One region of the Acetobacter oryzifermentans genome, then DNA from elsewhere that is predicted to be linked to it. Evidence: riboswitches for the same ligand, from Rfam matches in the RefSeq annotation. Region 1 holds a riboswitch; each other region holds the start of a gene.

Region 1 (2,269 bases):
CTACTTCTATTTTACTGTGCACATTCATGACCATGTGCTCTGCACCCATGGCTATACGAGAACCGGCAGGTTGGAGCGTTTACCCCAAAACATCATGGGGAGGCACAGTGCGCTTTCGGCCAACGCATGATCTTATCCTGCGCACTGGTATTTATCGCATAGGCCCCAAAGCACGTGACAATACAGGTTGGGCATGGGGCGATGAGCCTTATACAGGTATTCAAACTCCCATTGAGTTAACGTGGGAACCGTTTTTTGGCACGCGCAAGCTTCCGGGCCATTACAAAATCGGTTTTGGGCATGACACGTCTCCTTACCCCGATATGGTTGGCACCATTCCCGCTGCTTTTGCGGGCTCTGTGCATCCGCACAAACTCAAACCGCGTGATACATTTTATATAGAGGCAGACCAGATGGTGTATCGCAGCCATGGCGAACATCAGATGGCTGGCGGATATGTGCTAGCTGGCTTCATTCATAACACGCCAAGTAACTCCACATTCTCAAACGAGTTCTACGCAGGGGCTTCCCTTTTGGGTATTATCCCCCACCGGCCTTTGGATCGTCTGGGCGTCATGTATTCCTATTACCAACTCAGCCCACGCTTGGCCTATGGGCAACGTATGCAGGAAGCTGCGGGCGTTCCCCTTGGCCCCTATATCAATGGGCCACAAACACATTCTGCAATTCTGGAAGCATATTACGGCATTCCTGTCACACCGGGCTTGGTTATTACATCCGAGTTTGAGTACATGATGCGCCCCGGAGAAACCTCGGTTATTCCCAATGCTATTCTGGCAGGGCTTAAGGTTATTGCTGCCCTGTAAGGCAAAGCGAGGCGCAAAAACATCTCACCTGCCCTGCTTTTCTCATACTGGCACCAAACCTGCTTATTGCTAGAATATATATTCGAACAGATGGATGGTGCTGCGCAAGCGGCTTGAAAGGGAATGCCGTGTACGGATTTCTGCCTTAAATTGAAGCAGAATCTTTATAGTCGGCAGCTGCTCCCGCAACTGTAAGGGGAGGTTTGACCTGCTGCCGGTCACGGCTAGCCACTGGCCGATAAACACGGCTGGGAAGGTAAAAGGTCTAACATACCATATCCCCAAGCCAGGAGACCTGCCTCCATCAGGCACATCATACCGGGCGGGATGAACCGGCAGCGGCAAAACAGGCAGTAACATGCATAAACATGCCTTTAGCTCATTTTTAACAGCACTGCTTCTTGCTTGGAGCAATATACCCTCCAACGCTCATGCAGAAAGCGCCTCTACACCAGCCATAACCGGACAATGGATTACGGAAGACGGTAAAGGCGTATTCAATATCCACACCTGTGGCGATAAAATGTGTGGGAACCTTGTAGGGTTAAACCTAACGCAAGATGAAGAAGCTTCTGGCCGTAGAAAAACAGAATGTAACCTTCAGATGCTCAAAGGCTTCCATCCCATGGAAGACCGGCATGACCACTGGAAAGGTCATATCTTTGATCCTCAGAGCAAAAATACTTACGATGCTATTATATGGATAGCGGATGATGGTGCCCTGAAACTGCATGGTTTTTTAGGTTTGGAGCTCTTTGGTAGAACAGATACCTGGCAGCCGTTTCATGGCCGTATAGGCAACAACTGCCACATTAACCCCTAAGCATACCTGCTTCAACGAAGCATGAAATAACCTATTATTCCATTACAACAGCTTGCAAGCTCAGGCCGTCCCTATAAAACTACCCGTAATTTTGAACTCGATATTTCTCCGCAATGTTTCATTCTGACAAGGCGGAGCCCGGTTTTGTAGGGAGAATCCGAAGAATGAGACAAACGCACGAGGGGCAGCCTGTGGCGGAGTGGTGTTCATCTCCTAACGCCATGCGCCTGAATAAACTGTTGCGCATGTCCCGTCGGGATGTGCTTTTAGGTGGTATTGGTCTTTCTGTTGCAGGCACAACAGGTGCGGCGCTTGCTAATACCGCGCCTACTACACCAAACACTGAAGACCTCTCTCGCTTTATGCAGATATCCCAGCGACTGACAGATAGAGATACGCTAAACCCCCAGATTGGTGCGGCCCTATATGCCAATATCGTGCATGCCAATGCCGATCGACAGGATAAACTTAACACCCTGCATACTCTACTAGAGCGAGAAAAATTTACGACGGCATCTGCCTTTGCTCATGCAGCAGAAAAATCTGATCCCAAACTTAAAGATGTTATCCACGAAATTCTGACCGGCTGGTACCGAGGTATTGCGGATGGCAAAGTGGT
Region 2 (2,269 bases), 270 kb from region 1:
GGCGCCAGTGCCCATGTTGAAGTTGGCGCCATCCTCATCATGGGTATTCTGGTTGGTGGGGTCTGCGCTGTTGCCCCCGTTTTGAATACCAAAGGAGTTGTTGCGGTTGCCCGGCGGGTTATCATCCGCTGCGGCAAACATGAAGGTGAACTTATCTGTTGGACGGTAACGGATACGGATGGCGGGGGAAGAGAGCGGCCAGGATGGCCCACCCGCATACAGGTTGACCGATGGCGCCATGGGCCAGCCGAAGTTGGAGTTCAGATACAACGCCCCGTAATCACTGATCAGGAACTCGGTATCCAGATCCTGCTGCCCGATCTTGACGTCCAGCTTGCCATCCAGAAAAGACTGTTGGTACCACAGCTCGAACAGACGGGTGGAACGATCGGCCTCAAACCCGCTGACGGGGTTGAAGTTGGCCAGATGATCCTGTGAGATAGAGCGCCCACGCAACTGAAGGGCGCTGACATTGAACGTGCCACCCTTCAGGCCGATCAGCTTTTCCAGATCCACTGTCAGGGTAGGCATGGTTACCCCATCATAGGCAGGGCCGGTGCCTGATCCACTGGCGCCATCAGCCCCCGAGGCCGAGCCCCCCGTGGCGTTGCCCCACAGCTCATCTATTTCCTGAATGTCAAAGCTGATACCGTGTTTGGCCATCCAGTCACGCGCGCCCCACATGTTGCCCAGCAGGTGGTCGCTCATGTCGGGTGTGTCATCGCCCTTTTTCTCGGCAGCCGCATCTTCGGATGCGCGTTGGGAATCCCGCACCGTGGCCGGGTCAATCTGTTCAATCAAAGGCCCAGAATTGCCTAACCGACGACGATCCTGCTCAATCTGCGTCTCCTCACCATGCGCTAAGACGGGCAAGTTGCCCAACACACCTCCGGCCAGAAGCAAGCAATGCAGAGAATACGGAAATTTCTTCCAAGTTCTGTTTGTAAAGATAGGCATTGTTACGCTTCACCGTGCAGCGTGAAGGCAAAACAACAGGAAGAATTAACGGAAAAACCTGCCAAAGGCAGAGGAGTAAGCATAGTACACTATCCACCTCCGATTCCCTCGCCCGGCGGTTAAACAAGACAACAACGGCAGGTCTCCTGACTTGCGGGTCATCGCACGTTACTCAGCCTTCCCGATGCTGCCATCAGTGGCTGCCACTTTAAAGCGACCAAGGAGTAATATGCTCTCCGCCTACAGTTGCGAGGGCAGTTGCCGACTTGGTTCTGATACAGAACCTCCGGCATTCCCTTTCAAACCCGCTTGCGCGGGACCGTTGCAAGATGGCGCAACCCTTACCTTATTTTTGCCTCACATTTCAATCTTTGCCTGAATTGCATGGATAACTCTTGCCAGCAGCCGCATTTTAACCCACCAGTTCCTCCACACTTCACCCCTGACTGGCGGCTTATGGACCAACGATACCGCATTCCACCTCTTGCCATGCTCAACGCCTTTACGGCGTTTGCACGCACAGGCGGAATTAGACGCGCCGCAGCAGAGCTGCGTGTGGATCACGCAGCCATCAGCCGCCATATTCGAGATCTGGAAAATATTCTGGGCACCCCTTTGCGGGATAAGGAAACAGGCACCCTTACATTAGCAGGCCACACCTATTATTCCCGCATAACCCCACTATTAGAAGAACTGGCCACAGCTACGGCAGATATTCGTAACCATACGCCGCCCCTTACCATTACCTGTGCGCATGGTTTTGCTTACCATTGGCTGCTACCACGGCTTTCCACTTTTCGGCGCGCACATCCTCAACTAGAAATTATGCTGCGCCCGGTAGATGCCAACACGGCGTTCCATGTTACCGGCGTGGAAACAGATAATCATGCTCATATCGGCTATGTGCGAGATGATGCGCCGTTAGCAGAACCCCGCAACACACGCAGCATGATTATTGCCCGGCCTGATGTTTTTCCGGTAGCTGCCCCCCTCTGCCTGACAGAACTGGGAGGACAGCCCCGCACAACAGCAGATTTACTCCGCGCACCCTTGTTGCAAGAAGAAGATGAAGCCGAATGGAAACTTTGGTTTCATGCGCAGAATGTTGCCTGCACAAAACTGCCTGCCGCAACGCGCCTTTGGCAGGCCCACATCACACTGGCTGCTGCCCGCGCGGGAGAAGGAATTGCTTTGGGCAATATTTTCCTGCTGGGGAATGATCTTGAAACAGGCCATCTGGTGCGGGTGCAACCAACGCAAACCCCACTGCGAGAAGTAGCTTTGGGGGCTTATCTTCTGCGCGCGTCCACAG
Region 3 (2,269 bases), 940 kb from region 1:
GCAGCCTGCCGTTTGAACCCACGGGCTTTGCAGGCAGCTTGTTGCTGACATTTGCCGGGGTGCGCGGGGCCGTTACGCTGGCGGCTGTGCTCTCTCTGCCAGAAGGAGCGGATGGCACAGATGCCTTTCCCATGCGCGATGCCGTGGTGGTGGCGGCTACAGGTGTAATTGTGCTTTCCCTGCTGGCTGCCAGTGTGTTCATTCCTCTGTGCCTGCGTTTTTTGCCGCACGAAACGGTGGATAAGAATGCGCAGGAAGAAAACATGGCCCGCCAAAAACTGATACGCGCAGCCCTTGCAGTGCTTACAAAAGCGCGCACGCAGCCGCCTGCGCCCACCCCAAAGGGTACAGCACTGGCTAAGCCGGAGGGGCAAAGTGCCGCAGATGAAGCCCTGCGGCAGGAGGTGATAGACCGCCTCTACCAACTGTATCACAGCCGGTTGGAAGAGGAGGATGAAACGCCGCGCATTACGCCGCTGGATCGTAACCGGGCATTGCGCCATGCGCGTATGGATCTGGCCCTGCGCCTGCAATTGCTGCGGGCAGAACGGCAGGCCATGCGAGATATGACATCGCGCAGAGAGATCAATGACCAAACAGAATGGAAGCTCCAGCAGGAACTGGATTATGAGGAGCAGGTGATCCGCTCGCAGTCTCAGCGCCTCCCGCGGGAGGCCTAAAGCCCGCCTGCCAAACGTGGCGTGCTTTTGTTGACAAGCCACCCCCAGCCTGTAAACCACACCGCATGATGGTTTCCCCTTAGGGGAATGAAAAGGGAACCGGGTGCCCGCGCCGTTGCCTGCAATGGTTTTGCGATATTCCCGGGCTGTCCCCGCAACTGTAAGCGGCATGGATGTGCACGCACAGCGCCTTACGCGCTGGCCCACTGGAACAAACCTTTCCGGGAAGGGGTGCCACAACCGAAAAAACCGCAAGCCAGGAGACCTGCCATCAGCACACAGTTGCAGACGGGGCATGTCAGCCGGGGTGTGCTGGCAGGTTGGGCGAGCGGTTAGCCTATGGGGTGGTTTGCGCCCCTGTGGTGGAAAAAGCCGGGCCAGGTCTCGTGGCAACGCTGTTAAACCGCGAGATTGCCTAAAGCCATGCGCCTTAAAACCCTTTTGCTTACCGGCTCATCTTTGCTGCTGGTAGAAACCACCGCCGTTTGGGCGGCAGATGCCCCAACCCCCGCCACATCAACGGGCAAAAATACTGTTGCCACCAAGGCGGCAGCAACACCAGCTACCACCGTTCCGGCGCCACAAAATGCGCCTGTTTTGGCCGGGGTGGAGGGCACGCAAGCTGTGCAAGCGCGCAGCGCACAGGCGTACCCGGATTACATTACGGTTAGTGCCGCACGGCGGCCCATGCGGGCGGATGAAATTGGCACGGCCATGACGATCGTGACAGAAAAGCAGATACTCACCCAGCAGCGCCGCACGTTAACAGATATTCTGGCCCGCCAACCGGGGCTGAATGTGGTGCGTTCGGGCGGTTTTGGGGGCACCACCTCTATTTTTATGCGTGGTAACAATGCCAACGAGGTAAAAGTGCGGCTGGATGGCATGGATATTAACGATGGCAGCTCCACTTCTGGTGCGTTTGATGCCGCGCAGTTTGTAACTGATGGCATGGGCCGCATAGAAATTTTGCGCGGGCCGCAAAGTGGCCTGTACGGGGCGGATGCCATGGCCGGGGTGATTGATATAACCACCGCGCAAGGGCAGGGCAGGTTCACCCCTTTTGTGCGGGTAGAAGGTGGATCTTACGGCACGTTTAATCAGGTTATGGGCGCGCGCGGCAGTAAGGGAAAGTTCCATTACAATGTGGAGCTTTCTCATTACCGACAGGATGGCTTTCATGAAATCCCGCGTTATATCGGGCGCTATTTTGGCGCAGATAAGGAGCAGCGCCACCGGGGGGATAGAAACGATAACCGCTCCGCCAATATTCGCCTTGGCTATGATGTGACGCATAATTTTGATCTGGGGTTAACGGCCCGGCTGATCCAGAGCAATCTGCACACCTACAGCAGCTATAATATGGAAGATGAATATTACAGCCGCTTGGGATATTACGGTGATGTCAGCAGCGAGCGTGAACATACCACGCAAAATCAGGCCATTGTGCGGGGCACTGCGCATTTGTCCTCATTTGGTGGCAGGTTCGATCAGGTCATTGGTCTGGGGTATATGACAGGCCGCAGAAGCTGGACAGAAACCGGCACCACGCTGGAAGGCGATGCCTTGCAGTATGATCCCACATATTA

What was found. A riboswitch is a leader RNA that binds a small molecule or an ion and turns the genes downstream of it on or off. The one in region 1 is predicted to bind cobalamin.
Region 2: linked by a shared signal. The riboswitch ahead of WG31_RS12535 (carbohydrate porin) and the one ahead of WG31_RS11305 (DUF2147 domain-containing protein) in region 1 are both predicted to bind cobalamin.
Region 3: linked by a shared signal. The riboswitch ahead of WG31_RS02585 (TonB-dependent receptor plug domain-containing protein) and the one ahead of WG31_RS11305 (DUF2147 domain-containing protein) in region 1 are both predicted to bind cobalamin.

The regions. Positions count from the first base shown of each region.
Region 1 is NZ_CP011120.1:2,388,671-2,390,939, forward strand. Features, by position in the region: gene WG31_RS11300 (carbohydrate porin) at 1-827, shown strand, start outside; cobalamin riboswitch at 905-1,144, shown strand; gene WG31_RS11305 (DUF2147 domain-containing protein) at 1,186-1,650, shown strand; gene WG31_RS11310 (sorbitol dehydrogenase family protein) at 1,764-2,269, shown strand, end outside.
Region 2 is NZ_CP011120.1:2,654,538-2,656,806, forward strand. Features, by position in the region: gene WG31_RS12535 (carbohydrate porin) at 1-957, opposite strand, end outside; cobalamin riboswitch at 1,077-1,296, opposite strand; gene WG31_RS12540 (LysR substrate-binding domain-containing protein) at 1,414-2,269, shown strand, end outside.
Region 3 is NZ_CP011120.1:526,918-529,186, forward strand. Features, by position in the region: gene WG31_RS02580 (Na+/H+ antiporter) at 1-680, shown strand, start outside; cobalamin riboswitch at 733-967, shown strand; gene WG31_RS02585 (TonB-dependent receptor plug domain-containing protein) at 1,104-2,269, shown strand, end outside.